One region of the Nocardioides sp. NPDC054178 genome, then DNA from elsewhere that is predicted to be linked to it. Evidence: riboswitches for the same ligand, from Rfam matches in the RefSeq annotation. Region 1 holds a riboswitch; each other region holds the start of a gene.

Region 1 (5,507 bases):
CGGCGGAGCGGGACATCCGGGCGACGTCGAGGACCAGGACCACCGGCGAGGAGGTCAGGGCCGCGACGTGGGCGGTCGAGGCGAAGCCGTCGGTGCCGAGGCGGCCGTCGTAGAGGCCCATGACACCCTCGACGACCGCCACGTCGGCTCCGGCGGCACCGTGGAGGAGCAGCGGCACGACCCGCGACTCCCCCACCAGGTGAGGGTCGAGGTTTCGTCCCGGACGCCCGGTGGCGAGCGCGTGGTAGCCGGGGTCGATGTAGTCCGGGCCGACCTTGTGCCCGCTCACCGTCGTCCCGGCAGCGCGCAGCGCCGCCATCAGCCCGGTGGCGATGGTCGTCTTGCCCGACCCGGTCGAGGGAGCAGCGACCACCAGCCGGGGCAGGGTCACCATTCGATGCCCCGCTGGCCCTTCTGGCCGGCGTCCATCGGGTGCTTGATCTTGGTCATCTCGGTGACCAGGTCCGCGACCTCGAGCACGGCTGGGTCGGCGTCACGGCCGGTGATCACGACGTGCTGGCGCCCCGGGCGCTCGGAGAGCACCGACGCCACCTCCTCGGCGGAGACCCACCCCCACTTGATCGGGTAGGTGAACTCGTCGAGGACCAGCAGGTCGTAGCGCTCCTCGGCCAGGCACCGCTTGATCTCGGCCCAGCCCTCGGCGGCAGCCGCGGCGTGGTCCTCGGCCTCACCCTGCTTGCGCGACCAGGACCATCCGGAGCCCATCTTGTGCCAGTCGACCGGACCGCCCTCGCCGGTCTCCTCGTGCAGCTTCCCGAGGCGCTCGAGCACGGTCTGCTCACCGATGCGCCACTTGGCCGACTTCACGAACTGGAAGACCCCGATCCGCCAGCCCTGGTTCCAGCCGCGCAGCGCGAGCCCGAAGGCGGCGGTCGACTTCCCCTTGCCGGGCCCGGTGTGGACCATCAGCAGGGGCCGGTTGCGGCGCTGGCGGGTGGTGAGCCCGTCGTCGGGTACGTTCAGCGGCTGTCCCTTGGGCATCAGGCTGCTCCCTTCCCGGCGGCGGTGTAGCCGTGCACCGCGGAGGTCAGCGCCTCGGCGCTCACCTCGGCGACCGGCACGTGCTCGGCGCCCAGATGCTCAGCGAGCCGGCGGGCCAGACCGAGCCGCATCGGCCCGCTCTCGGAGTCGATGACGACGGTGGTGACACCCAGACCGGCGACGTACGCGGCGGCCTGCTGCGATCGCCTGACGGCATCCTTGCCGTGGGCCTGCGCCGTTTTCCGGGACGAGTTCGCGCGGCCGTCCGTGACGACCACCAGCAGCGGCCGCAGATCGGGGTCGCGCAGGTGCTCGCGCTGCAGCACGCGGGCGGCCTCGAGGAGGCCTTCGGCCAGCGGCGTACGTCCTCCGGCGGGCACCTCGTCGAGGCGTGCCGCGGCGAGGTCGACCGACCCGGTCGGCGGCAGCACCAGCTCCGCGCCCTCGCCGCGGAAGGTGATCATGCCGACCTTGTCGCGACGCCGGTAGGCGTCCAGCAGCAGCGAGAGAACCGCGGCCTTGACCTGCGCCATCCGCTTGCGCGCAGCCATCGACCCGGACGCATCCACGCAGAAGAGCACCAGGTTGGCCTCGCGGCCCTCCCGGACCGCGGTGCGGAGGTCCTCGGTGCGCAGCTCGACCTTCGCGGACGTACGCGGGCGGGCGGCCTGCTTGCCCGCGGCCGCCTTGAGCGTCTCGACGAGGTGGAGCGAGCCGCGGACGCCGGTGCTCGCGCCGATCCGGCGGCCGCTGCTGCCGATCGCCTTGCTCCGGCCGCCGGTGCGGCCGGTGCCCAGGCCGGTCACGGTCAGGAGGCGGGGGCGGTAGGCCGGGGCGGCCGTGGTGACCGATTCGCCCGCGGGAGCGGTGGGCGTGGGCGGGGCCTCGGGCTGGTCGTCCACGGAGTCGGCAGCGTCGGTCTCGGCACCGTCTCGCCGGCTCTCGCCGGGCTCGGCTGACGGGGGTTCCGCGTCGGCGCGATCCTCGCCGCTGGGCGGAGCCGGATCGGACCCGTCCTCCGGCCCGTTCTCGGGGCCGTCCTCGGGCCCACCCTCGGGAGGCTCCGGCGGCAGCTCCTCGTCGCCGAGGATGCGGTCGAGCAGGTCCTCGTCGAGCCCGGGGGCGTCGAAGGGATTGCGGCGACGGCGGTGCGGCAGGGCCAGCAGGGCGGCGCGGCGGATGTCGGCGCGGGTGACCTCGGAGCGGCCGGCCCAGGCGGCGTGCGCGACCGCGGTGCGCGCGGTGACGATGTCGGCGCGCAGCCCGTCGACCTCGAACGCCGCGCAGACCTCGGCGATCTTGAGCAGCCCGGGCGCGGTGAGCCGGACCTTCCCGACCAGAGCACGCGCGGTGGAGACCCGCGCGGTCAGGTCGCGCTCGGCGGCCACATAGCGCTCGACGAAGGCGGGCGCGTCCAGGTCGAAGGCCATCCGGCGGCGGACGACCTCGGCGCGCAGCGCCGGGTCCCGGGGCGCGGCCACCTCGACGGTGAGCCCGAAGCGGTCCAGCAGCTGCGGGCGCAGCTCGCCCTCCTCGGGGTTCATGGTGCCGATCAGGACGAACCGGGCGGCGTGCTCGACCGAGACCCCGTCGCGCTCGACCGAGACCCGGCCCATCGCGGCCGCGTCCAGGAGCAGGTCGACCAGGTGGTCGTGGAGGAGGTTGACCTCATCCACGTAGAGCAGGCCGCGGTGGGCCCGGGCCAGCAGCCCCGGCTCGAACTCGACGGCCCCGCGCGAGAGCGCGCTCTCCAGGTGGAGCGAGCCGACGACCCGGTCCTCGGTGGCGCCGACCGGGAGCTCGACCAGCCGCACCGGCCGGCTCTCCACGGCGGCGGCGGACCCGAACGGCCCGTCCGGCGACTCCGCGGAGGGGTCGGCGGGATCGATCGAGAACCGATCCCCGGCGTAGACCGAGATCGAGGGCAGCACGGCCGCCAGGCCGCGTACGGCCGTCGACTTCGCGGTCCCCTTCTCGCCACGGACCAGGACCCCGCCGATCTCCGGGGAGATCGTGGTGAGCACGAGCGCGAGGCCCATGTCGTCGAGATCGTCCGCCTGGCAGCCGAGGACGGCAGAAAATGGGTAGTGCACCGGCATGAGAGGCTCCCGCTCCCTATCGCGTTGGATGGATGGACGCGAGGCCGGTCTTCGGACTTGTCGAGTCCCCGTGATGGGGCTCGATTCACCGCAGCGGGCCTGTGCCGGAATCTCACCGGCTTCCCAGATTCTCCCCAGTCGGGGCACCTCGCGCCTGTGCGGTCACTGTAGCGTCTGGCCTCATGATCGTCGTGGTGGGCATCGGTGCCGGAGGGTGGGACGAGGTCCCCGCACGTCACCAGCAGCTGGTCCGGGAGGCCCCGGTCCTCCTCGGCGGCAAGCGTCACCTCGACCTCGTCCCGGACGTCCCCGGCCAGCGGCGCGAGCCCTGGCCCTCGCCGCTGCGTGAGGGCCTCCCGGCGCTGCTCGACGGCATCGGAGACGCGGTCGCCCTGGCTTCGGGTGACCCGCTGGTCTCTGGCATCGGCACGACGCTGATCTCGCTCCTCGGCCGGGAGAACGTACGCATCGAGCCGGCCGTCTCCTCCGTCGCCCTCGCCCGCGCCCGGATGGGCTGGGCGGCCGAGTCGTGCGTGGTCGTCAGCCTGGTCGGCCGTGACGTGTCCCTGGTTGCTCGCGAGCTCGCCCCCGGCCGCCGGATCCTGGCCCTCTCCGCCGACGAATCGACCCCTGCCCAAATCGCGAACCTCCTGGTCACAGCGGGCTTCGGGGGCTCCGCCATGACCGTCCTGGGAGGGCTGGGAGCGGACACGGAGAGCGCCCGGACCGCGACCGCCTCGACCTGGACGGGCGAGTCGCCACGGCTCAACGTCGTGGCGATCGAGTGCGCCGGCGCGCACCTCTACGGCTGGTCCGCCGGCCTGCCTGACGATGCCTTCGAGAACGACGGCCAGCTGACCAAGCGCGACCTGCGCGCCTCGGCCCTGGCCCGGCTGGCACCCACTCCTGGGGCGCACCTGTGGGACGTCGGCGCCGGTGCCGGCTCGGTCGGGATCGAGTGGATGCGGGCGCACCCCTCCTGCACCACGACGGCCATCGAGGCCAGCCCCGAGCGGGCCGCCCGGATCGCCCGCAACGCGGCCCGCCTCGGCGTACCGGGCCTCGCCGTCGTCGAGGGCCGCGCCCCCGACGCCCTGACCGGCCTCCGCTCTCCCGACGCGATCTTCATCGGCGGCGGCGCGACCCGCCCCGGCGTACTCGACACCTGCCTCGCCGCCCTCCGTCCCGGCGGCCGCATCGTCGTCCACGGCGTCACCCTGGAGACCGAGCAGCTCCTGGCGCGGCAGCATGCCGAGCTCGGCGGCGAGCTGACCCGGATCTCGGTCGAGTCCGTCGACACGATCGGCACCTTCCGCGGCTGGGCACCCCAGCGCACGGTCGTGCAGTGGGCCTACAGCGCTCCCCAGGTATCGATCCGGTAAGTGGGCTCGACGACGCCCTCGATCCTGAGGGACTAGCCGAACTTCTCCTCGTGGACCACCGTCGAGAGCGGCGAGCGGTGGCGCCAGCCGAAGCGCTCCAGGTCGGGGACGTCGGGGAGGTCGGCGACGGGCCCGACGCAGAGCCAGGCGACGGGACGTACGCCCTCGGGCATGCCGACCAGGTCCCGCAGGAACTCCTCGCGGTAGAAGCTGACCCAGCCGACACCGAGGCCCTCGGCGGTCGCGGCGAGCCAGAGGTTCTGGATGGCGCAGACGACCGAGTAGAGGCCGGCGTCGGCGATGGCATGGCGGCCGAGCACGTTGGGGCCGCCGCGGGTCGGGTCGTAGCCGACCACGATGCCCAGCCCGGACTCGCGGATGCCCTCGATCTTGATCCGGGAGAAGGTCTCGGCCCGCTCGCCGGACAGGGTCGCGGCGAAGGTGTCACGCTCGGTCGCGACATGGGCGTGGAAGCGCTCGAGGCGGTCGGTGTCGCGTACGAGCACGAAGTCCCAGGGCTGCGACATGCCGACGCTCGGGGCGGCGTGGGCGGCGGAGAGGAGCCGCTCGAGCACGGCAGGATCCACCGGCTCGCCGGTGAACTCCGCACGCGTGTCCCGGCGGCGGTTGATGGCGTCGTAGAGGTCCATCAGGCACGCTCCCGAGCGGCGTCGTAGAGGAACGACTCACCACCGTCGCGGGCCAGCGCCGGGCCGGCGAGGATGACGGCGGCCTGCCGCAGGCCGGCCTCCTCGACCGCGTCGGCGGTCGTCGAGACCGTCCCGCGCAGCACCAGCTCCTCGGGCTGGCTGGCACGGTAGACGACCACGACCGGGCACTCCGGCCCGTAGTAGGGCAGCAGCTCGGCCATCAGCTCCCGGGTGCGCCGGATCGCCAGGTGGAGCACGAGGGTCGCCCCGGTCGCCGCGTACGCAGCCAGCGACTCCCCCTCCGGCATCGCCGTCGAGCGGGCCTGGGTGCGGGTGAGGACGACCGACTGCGCCACCAGCGGCACGGTCAGCTC
Region 2 (5,507 bases), on a different contig from region 1:
CCGGGCAGCCGCGCGGGCTCGGAGGAGGGTCGAGAAGCCGAGTCCTGCGGAAATAACTCCGGCGACGGGCTTGAGGGCGCCCCCACAGCATCCCCAAGCTCCGTCGCCGGAGCGGTAACGACATCGTCGTCTATCCACGTGAACGCAACACCCTGCCCGGAGGTCACGCTGATTTCGGTAACATTTCTGGAGGCGTAGCTCCAGGCCCCCGAATCGTCGGTGATCCACAGCGACCAGTAGGCGTCGGCAGGCGGCATCTGGGCGCACCCGGCGGCCTTCGGGCGCTCGTCGATGCGGCACACGACGCTGGGCATCGAGGTCACGTAGGTGAGCGGATGTCCCGCCTTCTCGAAGAGGTCCGCGCCGGTGTCGCCCTCGTCGGGCCGGACACAGGTGACCTCGGGCGCGCCACCCAGCGCGTTGGGCTCGACGACGACGGTGACGCCGTCACACGCCTCGGCCGTCGATGCAGCCGTCGATGCAGCAGGCGATGCGGCTGCCGAGGAGATGGGTGCGGTGGCCCCGGCGAGGAACGCCAGGGCCACCAGGAGATCGCGCAGGATCAGCACGAGCTCTTCGTGGTCGCGTCCTTGGGCAGGAAGACCAGCGACGGCAGCGCCTGCGCGGCGGCGAGGCGGTACATCCCCTCGGACTCCTTGGTCAGGCCCTTGGTGTTGCCCTCGGTCAGCGCGGCGTCGTCGTAGGCGACCGCGCCGGCGTCGTCGCCGCAGGTGACGACGTGGTCGGCGACCCAGGCCGCCGCCTTCTCCGCGGCCTCGGTCTCACCGGCGCGCCCGAACGCCCACCCGGCCAGGCCGGTGGTGTTGGAGTTGGCGATGTTGCCGGTCGCGGCCTTGAACGAGCCGTCCTCGGCCTGGGTCTCCTTCAGCCACTCCACGCCTGCCTTGACGGCCTTCTCCGCCTCCGGAGAGGCCGCCGTGGAGAGGGCGATCAGCGCGAACGCGGTCGCGTCGGCGTCGGGGGTGGCCTTCGGGTCGGCGTCGCAGGTCTGGTCGTCGGCGGCGGGGTCGGCCGTGAAGGTGACCCGGAACCAGCCCTCCTCGCACTGCTGCCCGGCCAGGAACTCCGTCGCGGCCGCGGCCTCCTTGCTCTCGGCGTTGTTGAGCGCCCACACGGCGTACGACTGTCCGATGGTGTTGGAGTAGTCGGCCGCCTTCTTGTCCTTGGGGTCGAGCTCGTCGGCGATGCGGCCGTTCTCGGCGACGGTGCCCTCGAGCTGCTTCAGCAGCCCGGGGTCGGAGGCGTCGACGTTCTGCTGGAGCACGAGCGCCTTGGCGGTGGCGCCGGCCGAGGTGACGGTGCCGAACCCGGGCGAGGTGTACGCCTTCTTGTTCTCCATCACGGCCGCCGCGATCGTGGCGATCTCGTCGTCGTAGCCGCCGACCTCGGCCAGTGCGATCCCGATGTCGGCGCTGAGCCCGAAGTCGTCGGTGCCGTACTGCGCGTTGTGAGCCACGCCCTCCGGCGCCTGGGCGACGAGCCAGTCGGCCACCGACGTCGACACCTTCGCGTCGTAGGTGGGCTTCTCCCCCTCCTCCACGGTCTTCTCGCCGCAGGCGGCGAGGGAAGTGAGGGCGAGGGCGGCGGCGATGCCGCCGAGGACGGTCTTCTTCATGGTTCCTTCCACGCTGTTCGTCGGGAAGGCCCAGGGCCGACCCGCTGCGTTCCACGACAGCGTCAGGTCAGTACGCGTCCGTCGGCAGGTGCTCCGGCTCGCTCAGGACACTCGGGCCTGAGCCTACGGTTGCGGGTCAGCGCCGGGATTCGACCGGCTTCCCCCACCACGGCGTGTGTTGATTGAGGCTCTGCTTGATTCGGGGGCAATCTTATGCCGGGCCGAGGCTGCTTGCGCGATCGCCGCCGAGCAGTCACTCTGTCCCCATGCGCCACAGGATTCTCGGCCTTGTCGCAGCGTCGATCTCGGCCACCCTCCTCGCCCTCTGCCCAGCCACGACGGCGGTCGCGGCGCCGGCTCGGACATCGGTCACCTACGCCGACCTGGTCGCCATGTTCGGCGACAAGGTCGGCAACCGGCAGACCGTCGAGACCGGGCTGCCGACCCTCAACCGCGCCATGTCCGATGCCCGGATCACGACCCCCTACCGGCAGGCGGCCTACCTGGCCACGCTCGCCAACGAGAGCTCCTTCCACCACGACGCCAAGGGCCCCCACGACAAGCGGAAGTACGCCGGCCGCGGCTACATCCAGCTGACCGGCGAGGCCAACTACACCGACGCCGGCGCCTACTTCGACATCGACCTGCGCCGCCGCCCCGAGCTGGCCCGGTCGCTGGACCACAGCGCGCCGATCTCGCGGTGGTACTGGACCGTCGCCCGCGACATCAACCCGCTCGCCGACGCCCTCGACATGGGCAGGGTCAACGCGGCGATCGGCTATCCGTCCAACAAGAAGGAGGACGCCGAGCGCTGCCGCGACTTCAAGGCCGCGCTGAAGCACCTCAACGGGTCGGTGCCCCGGGGGATCACCTGCGCCCGCCCGAAGACGGCCAACGACCAGGACCGCACCGCGGACGCGTCCTAGCCGGCGTACGTCACTTCTTGGTGCGCTTGTCGCTGACCGCGATCGCCGAGGTGCCCTCGTCCTTGAGCTCGAAGAGGTCGATCGCCTTGATGAGCTTGGTCCAGGTGGCGTACCCGTAGTTGCGGGGGTCCTCGGAGGACTGGTTGCGGATGCGGGAGACGACCGTGCCGACCAAGGCCCAGCCGTCGTCGTCGGCGGCCGCGGCGATCGAGTTGCGCAGCAGCTGGATCAGCCGGGCGTTGCGCTTGAGCAGCTGACCCGAGGTCGCCGAGGAGGACGGCTTGCGGGCGGGCGTGGCCCCGGTCTCGGTGTCGGTCTCCTCCTCGGAGTCGCCGAGCTTCTCGACCACGGTGAACCGGGTGCAGGCGCTCTTGAACGGCGCCGGGGTCTTCTCCCGGCCGTAGCCGTAGACCGCGCGCCCCTTCTCCCGCAGGTAGTGCACCAGCGGCGTGAAGTCGGAGTCGGAGGAGACCAGTGCGAACGCGTCCGGGATCGCCGCGTGCAGCAGCTCCACGGCGTCGATGGCGAGCGCCATGTCGGAGGCGTTCTTGTGGGCGGTCAGGTCGAACTGCTGCATCGGCCGGATCGCGGCGTCGTGCAGCTCCTCGATCCACCCCTTGAGCTCGGGCTTGGTCCAGTTGCCGTAGGCCCGCCGGATCGTGACCTCGCCGTACTCGGCCAGGTCGTTGAGGATCGCGTCGATCTTGGTCGCGGGAGCGTTGTCCGCGTCGATGAGCAGGGCAATGCGGAAGGGCTCGGTCACGCCGGACAGTCTGCCAGGCAACCCCACCGCCGAGTCGGCTCATCTTGACCAAAACCGCCGCCGAGTCGGCGCGTCATAACGCGCCGACTCGGCGGATTCTGTTGTCAGGACGAGCCGACTCGGCAGGTCAGGCGAGCTTCTCCAGGATCAGCTCGCGGACACGCTTGGCGTCCGCCTTGCCACCGGTCGACTTCATCACCGCGCCGATGAGCGCACCCGCCGCGGCCTGGTTGCCGCCGCGGATCTTCTCCGCGACCGCGGGCTGGGCGGCGATGGCCTCGTCGACGGCGGCACCGAGGGCGCCGTCGTCGGAGACGACCGCGAGGCCGCGGGCGTCGATGATCTCGGCGACCGTGCCCTCACCGGCGAGGAGCCCCTCGAAGACCTGGCGGGCGAGCTTGTCGGTCAGCGAACCGCCGTCGACCAGCTTCTGCACCTCGGCCACCTGGACAGGCGTCACGCCGACCTCGGCCAGCTCGACACCACGGTCGTTGGCGGCCCGGGAGAGCTCAGCCATCCACCACTTGCGCGCGGCCTGGGCGGAGGCGCCGGCCGCGACCGTCTCCTCGATCAGCACCATCGCACCGGCGGCCCAGACATCACGCATCTCCAGGTCGGAGTAGCCCCACTCGGCCTGCAGTCGCGCCCGCTTCTCGGCCGGCGGCTCGGGCAGCGTGCCGCGCAGCTCCTCGACCCACTCGCGGCTCGGCGCGACCGGGACGAGGTCGGGCTCGGGGAAGTAGCGGTAGTCGTCGGCGTCCGACTTCGGCCGGCCGGCGGAGGTGGTGCCGGTGTCCTCGTGGAAGTGGCGAGTCTCCTGGAAGATCGCCTCACCCGCGTCGAGGATCGCGGCGTGGCGCGACATCTCGAAACGTACGGCCCGCTCGACCGAGCGCAGCGAGTTCACGTTCTTCGTCTCGGTGCGGGTGCCGAGCTTGTCCGACCCCTTCGGGGACAGCGACAGGTTCACGTCGCAGCGCATCGAGCCCTGGTCCATGCGTACGTCGGAGACACCCAGACCCAGCAGGATCTCGCGCAGCGCGGCGACGTAGGCCTTCGCCACCAGCGGCGCCTTGGCACCGGCGCCGAGGATCGGACGGGTGACGATCTCGATCAGGGGGATGCCCGCGCGGTTGTAGTCGACGAGCGAGTAGTCGGCGCCGTGGATGCGGCCGGTCGCGCCACCGATGTGGGTGGTCTTGCCGGTGTCCTCCTCCATGTGGGCGCGCTCGATGTCGACCCGGAAGGTCTCCCCCTCGACCTCGACGTCGAGGTAGCCGTCGTAGACGATCGGCTCGTCGTACTGGCTGGTCTGGAAGTTCTTCGGCATGTCCGGGTAGAAGTAGTTCTTCCGGGCGAACCGGCACCACTCCGCGATCGAGCCGTTGAGCGCGAGCCCGATCCGGATCGCCGACTCCACGGCCTTGGCGTTGACCACCGGCATCGAGCCGGGCAGGCCGAGGCAGGTCGGGCAGACCTGGGAGTTGGGCTCGCCGCCGAAGGTCGCCGGGCAGCCGCAGAACATCTTGGTGTTGGTGTTGAGCTCGACGTGCACCTCGAGCCCGAAGGCCGGGTCGTAGCGCTCCAGCACCTCGTCGAACGGAACCAATGTCTCGGTCATCGGGCCACCTCCAGCTTGTCGATCGAGAGCACCGGACCGATGGCGCCCTCGAGCGCGGCACCGACACGGTAGAGACGGGCGTCCTCCAGGACCGGAGCCAGGAGCTGTACGCCGACGGGCAGCCCGTCCACGTCGGAGACCCCGGCCGGGATGGAGATGCCGGGCGTGCCTGCCAGGTTGGCCGGGATGGTGGCCAGGTCCTGCATGTACATGGCCAGCGGGTCGTCGAGCTTGGCACCCAGCGGGAACGCCGTGGACGGTGAGGTCGGCGAGACCAGCACGTCGACCTGCTCGAAGGCCTTCTTGAAGTCCTCGATGATCAGCGTGCGGATCTTCTGCGCCTGGCCGTAGTAGGCGTCGTAGTAGCCGCTGCTCAGCGCGTAGGTGCCGAGGATGATGCGGCGCTTGACCTCGTCACCGAAGCCGGCGTCGCGCGACGCCTTCATGACGTCCTCGGCGCTCGGGTCGCCGTCGGGGGTGACCCGCAGGCCGTAGCGCATCGCGTCGAACTTGGCCAGGTTGGAGGAGCACTCCGCCGGCAGGATCAGGTAGTAGGCCGCC
Region 3 (5,507 bases), 270 kb from region 1:
TCGTGGTGCACGCGGGCTCGCACGCCGTAGACGTCGGCGATGAGGGTCTCGGTGAGCACCTGTGCGGGCGGGCCGCCGGCGACGACACGGCCTTCCGAGAGCACGAAGACCTGGTCGCAGTAGGTGGCGGCGAGGTTGAGGTCGTGCAGCGCGACCAGGCATGTCGTGGGCATCCGGCGGACCAGTGAGAGCAGGGCGAGCTGGTGACGTACGTCGAGGTGGTTGGTCGGCTCGTCCAGGAGCAGGATCTCCGGCTCCTGGGTGAGTGCGCGAGCGATCTGCGTACGTTGCCGCTCGCCGCCCGACAGCGTCGAGAAGCGCTGGTCGAGGCGGTCGGCGATGCCGGCGTGGGCGGCGGCCTCCTCGATGACGCCTCGGTCCTGGGCGCTGTCGGGTGCCCAGGCCGGGCGGTGGGGGACCCGGCCGAGGGCGACGACGTCGCGTACGCGGAGGTCCTGGCTGGTCGCCGGCTCCTGCTCCACGACCGCGAGCCGGCGGGCCAGCCTGCGCCGGGACATGCCGGCGAGCGGGCTGCCGTCGAGGAGGACGCCCCCGGAGTCCGGCGGCCGGAGACCGGCCAGGATCCGGATCAGCGAGGACTTCCCGGACCCGTTGGGCCCGAGCAGCCCCACGGTGGTTCCGTCCTCGACCCGGAGGGACACGTCGTCGACCACGAGCCGGCCACGGGGCGCCCAGCGGACCCGGCCGGCCTCGAGCGCCGTCATCGCCGCGCTCGCATCAGCACCAGCGCGAACGCGGGTACGCCGACCAGCGCGGTCGCCACCCCGACCGGGAGCTCCTCGGGATCGATCACCGTGCGGGCCGCGGTGTCGACCCAGATCAGGAAGATCGCGCCGAGCAGTGCGGTGGCCGGGAGCAGCAGCCGGTGCCCGACCCCGACCAGCGCTCGCGCCAGGTGCGGCAGGACCAGCCCGACGAAGCCGATCGCCCCGGACGTGGAGACGATGACGGCCGTCATCAGCGCCGTGAGCACGAGGAGCACCACCCGGATGCGGGTGACGTCGACGCCGAGCGAGGCCGCGGCGTCGTTGCCGAACGCGAACGCGTCCAGCCAGCCGGCGCCCGCGACACAGCAGAGCAGCCCGCCGACCACGACCACCCCGCAGACGAGCACGTCGGTCCAGCTCGCCGAGGAGAGCGACCCGAGCAGCCAGAAGAGCACCCCGCGCGTCTGCTCGGCGTCGGCCGCGGTGAACACGATGAACGAGGTGAGCGCCGAGAAGAGCTGGGTCGCGGCGATGCCGGCCAGCACGAGCCGGTCGGTGGTGCCGCCGGCGAGCGAGGCGAGCAGCAGCACGAGCGCGAACGAGACGAGCGCGCCCGCGAACGCCCCGGTCGAGAGACCGATCGCGCCCGACCCGATGCCGAGCACGACGACCGCGACCGCCCCGGTGGAGGCTCCCGAGGAGATGCCGAGCACGAACGGGTCGGCGAGCGGGTTGCGCAGCAGCGACTGCAGGATCACCCCGCAGATGGCCAGCCCCGCCCCACAGATCCCGGCCAGCAACGTACGCGGCAGCCGCAGGTCCCACACGATGCTCTGCTGGAGCAGCGTGAGGTCGGAGGAGCCCAGGCCCACCCGGTCGGCGACCACGCCGTAGACGTCGCCGACCCCCAGGTCCGAGGGTCCGACGGTGATCGCCCCGGCGACGGACGCCAGCACGAGCAGCGGAGCCAGGACCAGCAGGAGGCCGGTGATCCTGATCGCCGAGCCGTCACCCGCGTCGGTCGAGCCGTCGCCTACGTCGGTCGAGCCGTCACCTAGGTCGGTCGAGCCGTCACCTAGGTCGGCCGAGCCGTCACCTAGGTCGGTCGAGCCGTCACCCAGGTCGGGCGAGGCGTCACCCAGGTCGGTCGAGCCGTCACGTACATCGGCCGAGCCGTCACTCAGGTCGGCCGAGCCGTCACCCAGGTCGGCCGAAGCGTCACCTACGTCGCCCGAGGCGTCACCGCCCTGCCAATTCGGCCGACCGGGGTGACGCTTCGGCCGACGGGGGTGACGCCTCGGCTCGGGGCGTACCGACATCAGCGGAGGCCGAGGTCGGCGAGCTGGTCGGCGGTGCTCTCCACCGCGTAGACGGTGCGGATGGAGGGGTTGAGCTCGGCACCGGAGAGGGTCACGAAGCGGCCGTTGCGGACCGCGTCCATCCGGGCGGTGACCGGGTTGCTCCTCAGGTAGTCGATCTTGGCGCGGGCGGTCTCGGCGGTCTGGCTCTTGCGGGTCAGGTCGCCGAGGACGATGACGTCGGGGTTGCGCTCGGCGACGGTCTCCCAGTTGATCTGCGGCCACTCGTCGGTGGTGTCGTCGAAGACGTTCTCGATGCCGAGGGTGCGGCCGATGATCCCCGGGCCGCCGCAGCAGCCGGCCAGGTAGGGAGACTCGGAGTTGGCGAACCAGTACATCGCGCTCACCTCGCCTTCGGGCGCCTGGCTCTCGGCGGCCTCCAGGCGCCGAGACAGGTCGGCGACGAGCTCCTCGCCGCGCTCGGGGACGCCGAAGATCCGCGCCAGGTCGGTGATCTCCTGGAGGATCGTGTCGATCTCGAGGGTATCGTGGCGGGTGCCGTCGTCGTCGCCCTCGTTGTCCTTGAGGCACTCGGCGGGGGAGAGGTAGGAGCCCACGCCGAGCTTCTCCAGGTCCTCGGGCGTGGTCACCCCGCCCTCACCCAGCGTGCTGGCGAAGGAGGCCGTCACGAAGTCGGGCTCGGCCTCCAGGACGCGCTCGTAGGACGGCGCGTTCTCGGCGAGCCGGGGCACGTCCTCGTTGTCGGCGGCGAGCGTGTCGAGCACCGGGTCGGTCCAGCTCGCGGTGCCGGCCATCGAGTCGGCGAGGCCGAGCGAGAGCAGGATCTCGGTGGTGCCCTGGTTGAGCGAGACGACGCGCTCGGGCGGCGCCTCGAGGGTCAGCTCACGGCCGCAGTTGGTCAGGGTGAGCGGAAAGCCGGCCGCGTCTGCGGCCGCCTGCGGTGCGCCGGAGCGCTGGTCGGTGGCGCAGCCGGCCAGCGCGGAGCCGAGCACCAGGATGGTGCTCGCGGTGAACGTACGGGCCAGGGTCGGTCGGATGGTGCGGGAGGGGTGCACGTCGGTCCTCGAGCGGGTCGCGGGCTGGTGCGCGTCGCCCGTGCTGACCGGCAGCGGTCTGCTGCAGGGCCAGCAGGTCTTCGGACTCGGGATCGACCGGCGCGAGACGCCTTCCCAGACCCGAGGGCCCAGTGGCACAGTGTCCCGTCCGTCACCCACACCGCTGCGCGTCAGTCCCGGACTCTCACCGGGTTCCCGTGCCGGGACCGGGTCCCGAGCGGCTGGCCACACGACCGTAGCAGGCGACCCCGCCCCGGCAGGCCACGACCTCAGCCCTCGCGATGGGCGCTCAGCCCGTCCTCCCCGGGCGCGACCGAGTCGTGGAGCCGGATCGTGTGGTCGTAGTGCTCCTCGGCCATCGGCCGGTAGCCGATCCGCGGCTCCGTCATCACACCCTCGAGACGTACGCTCAGGTCGGCCTCGATCCGCGCCATGACCTGGGCGTCGATGGTGTCGGTGTCGGTGATCAGGTGCGGGCGGAGCGGGTCCATCCCGGTGTACCAGAACGTGCCGTGCAGCAGCGGCCACAGGACGTCCTCGATGTCTCCGCTGATCCCGCGCGGACCCAGGGTCGCGGCCCGGTCACCGGCGGTGACCACGGTCAGTGCGCGCTTGCCGACCAGGCCGCCCTTGCCGTACTTGAGCGGCTTGCCGGTCTCCGGGTCCGGTACGTCGAAGGCGAACCCCGACTCGAAGACCCGGTCGATCCAGCCCTTGAGGATGGCCGGCACCGAATACCACCACAGCGGGAACTGCACGACCAGCAACTCGGCCTCCCGCAGCCGCTCCTGGTGGCGGCGTACGTCGGCCTCGCCCTGCTCCACCAGAAGTGGATTGAAACCTTCTCGATAGAGGTCGATCTCGTCGACGCTCCAGCCGGCCGCGCGGAGCGCGTTCACGCCGACCTCGCGCAGCCGTCCGTTGAGTGATGACGCGTGCGGATGTGCCCATACCCAGAGTGCGTGCATGGGGCCCTGAACGCCGTCTGACGCGGCGGGATTCCCGCCTGGGCGTGGGCGGGCGGCGAAGCGGTCAGAGGACAAAGTCCGGATCTCGCTCAAATTAGCGGCCTCAGAGTGTTGACGTATGTGATTGCCATCACTAGCGTAAACCAGGCTTGAAACCTTTCAATTCGAGGAGTTGCCCATGCCGGACACACCCGCCGCACTGGAGCTGCGGGACGTGGCCAAGTCGTTCGGCCCCGTACGCGCCCTCCGGTCCGGAAGCCTCCGGGTCGAGGCCGGATCCATCCACGCGCTCGTGGGCGAGAACGGAGCCGGGAAGTCGACCCTGGTCAAGATCGTCGCCGGGCTCTATCGCCGCGACGCCGGCGACTACCTGCTCGCCGGGGAGCAGGTCGACTTCCGCAACACCGCCGACGCCAAGCAGGCCGGGGTCGCGGTCATCTACCAGGAGCCCACCCTCTTCCCCGACCTCTCGGTCACCGAGAACATCTTCATGGGACGCCAGCCGACCAACCGCTGGGGCAGGATCGACCGCGCCGCGATGCGCACCGAGGTCGTCGAGCTCTTCGCCAGGCTCGGCGTCCCGATCGAGCCCGACCGTCCGACCGAGGGCCTCTCGATCGCCGACCAGCAGCTCATCGAGATCGCCAAGGCGCTCTCGCTGGACGCCAAGGTCCTGATCATGGACGAGCCGACCGCCGCCCTCTCGGGCAACGAGGTCGAGCGGCTGATGAGCGTGGCGCGCACGCTGCGCGACCAGGGCTGCGCCGTGGTCTTCATCTCCCACCGCTTCGACGAGGTCTTCGCGCTCTGCGACACCATCACGGTGATGCGCGACGGCGCCTACATCTCCACCGACCCCATCTCGGCGGTCACCGAGGACGAGATCGTCCAGCGGCTCGTCGGGCGCGAGGTCTCCGACCTCTACCCGAAGCTCGAGGCCACCGTCGGCAAGCCGCTGCTCGAGGTCAAGGGCCTCACCCGCACCGGCCTCTTCCAGGACATCAGCCTCACCGTCCGGGAGGGCGAGATCGTCGGCCTCGCCGGCCTCGTCGGAGCCGGGCGCAGCGAGGTCGCGCAGGCGATCTTCGGTGTCGACCCCTACGAGAGCGGCGAGGTCACCCTCGAGGGCCGGCCGGTCCCGGCGGGTGACCCGAGACGCGCGATCGAGATGGGGCTGGCGTTCGTCCCCGAGGACCGCCGCCAGCACGGTCTCGTCCTGGATGCGCCGATCTCGCGCAACATCACGCTCCCGACGAGCGGCCGGCTCGCCCGCACCGGGCTGATCAGCACCGGCATCGAGAACCGCTCGGCCGCCGACTGGGCAGCCCGGCTCGAGGTCAAGGCCGCGACGCTCGACACCCTGGCCGGCACGCTCTCGGGCGGCAACCAGCAGAAGGTCGTCCTGGCCAAGTGGCTCTCGACCCGGCCCAAGGTGCT

What was found. A riboswitch is a leader RNA that binds a small molecule or an ion and turns the genes downstream of it on or off. The one in region 1 is predicted to bind cobalamin.
Region 2: linked by a shared signal. The riboswitch ahead of ACZ6WN_RS19555 (prenyltransferase/squalene oxidase repeat-containing protein) and the one ahead of ACZ6WN_RS22655 (VWA domain-containing protein) in region 1 are both predicted to bind cobalamin.
Region 3: linked by a shared signal. The riboswitch ahead of ACZ6WN_RS23950 (ABC transporter substrate-binding protein) and the one ahead of ACZ6WN_RS22655 (VWA domain-containing protein) in region 1 are both predicted to bind cobalamin.

What each region holds. Positions count from the first base shown of each region.
Region 1 is NZ_JBVJKY010000007.1:31,146-36,652, reverse strand. Features, by position in the region: gene ACZ6WN_RS22665 (cobyrinate a,c-diamide synthase) at 1-394, opposite strand, end outside; gene cobO (cob(I)yrinic acid a,c-diamide adenosyltransferase) at 388-1,002, opposite strand; gene ACZ6WN_RS22655 (VWA domain-containing protein) at 1,002-3,101, opposite strand; cobalamin riboswitch at 3,127-3,267, opposite strand; gene cbiE (precorrin-6y C5,15-methyltransferase (decarboxylating) subunit CbiE) at 3,284-4,483, shown strand; gene bluB (5,6-dimethylbenzimidazole synthase) at 4,516-5,133, opposite strand; gene cobM (precorrin-4 C(11)-methyltransferase) at 5,133-5,507, opposite strand, start outside.
Region 2 is NZ_JBVJKY010000005.1:218,070-223,576, forward strand. Features, by position in the region: gene ACZ6WN_RS19550 (hypothetical protein) at 1-569, opposite strand, end outside; gene ACZ6WN_RS19555 (prenyltransferase/squalene oxidase repeat-containing protein) at 563-1,636, opposite strand; cobalamin riboswitch at 1,703-1,822, opposite strand; gene ACZ6WN_RS19560 (glycoside hydrolase family 19 protein) at 1,903-2,562, shown strand; gene ACZ6WN_RS19565 (NYN domain-containing protein) at 2,573-3,325, opposite strand; gene gatB (Asp-tRNA(Asn)/Glu-tRNA(Gln) amidotransferase subunit GatB) at 3,453-4,946, opposite strand; gene gatA (Asp-tRNA(Asn)/Glu-tRNA(Gln) amidotransferase subunit GatA) at 4,943-5,507, opposite strand, start outside.
Region 3 is NZ_JBVJKY010000007.1:301,658-307,164, forward strand. Features, by position in the region: gene ACZ6WN_RS23940 (ABC transporter ATP-binding protein) at 1-725, opposite strand, end outside; gene ACZ6WN_RS23945 (FecCD family ABC transporter permease) at 722-2,047, opposite strand; gene ACZ6WN_RS23950 (ABC transporter substrate-binding protein) at 2,047-3,102, opposite strand; cobalamin riboswitch at 3,157-3,343, opposite strand; gene ACZ6WN_RS23955 (NAD(P)H-dependent oxidoreductase) at 3,372-4,070, opposite strand; gene ACZ6WN_RS23960 (sugar ABC transporter ATP-binding protein) at 4,249-5,507, shown strand, end outside.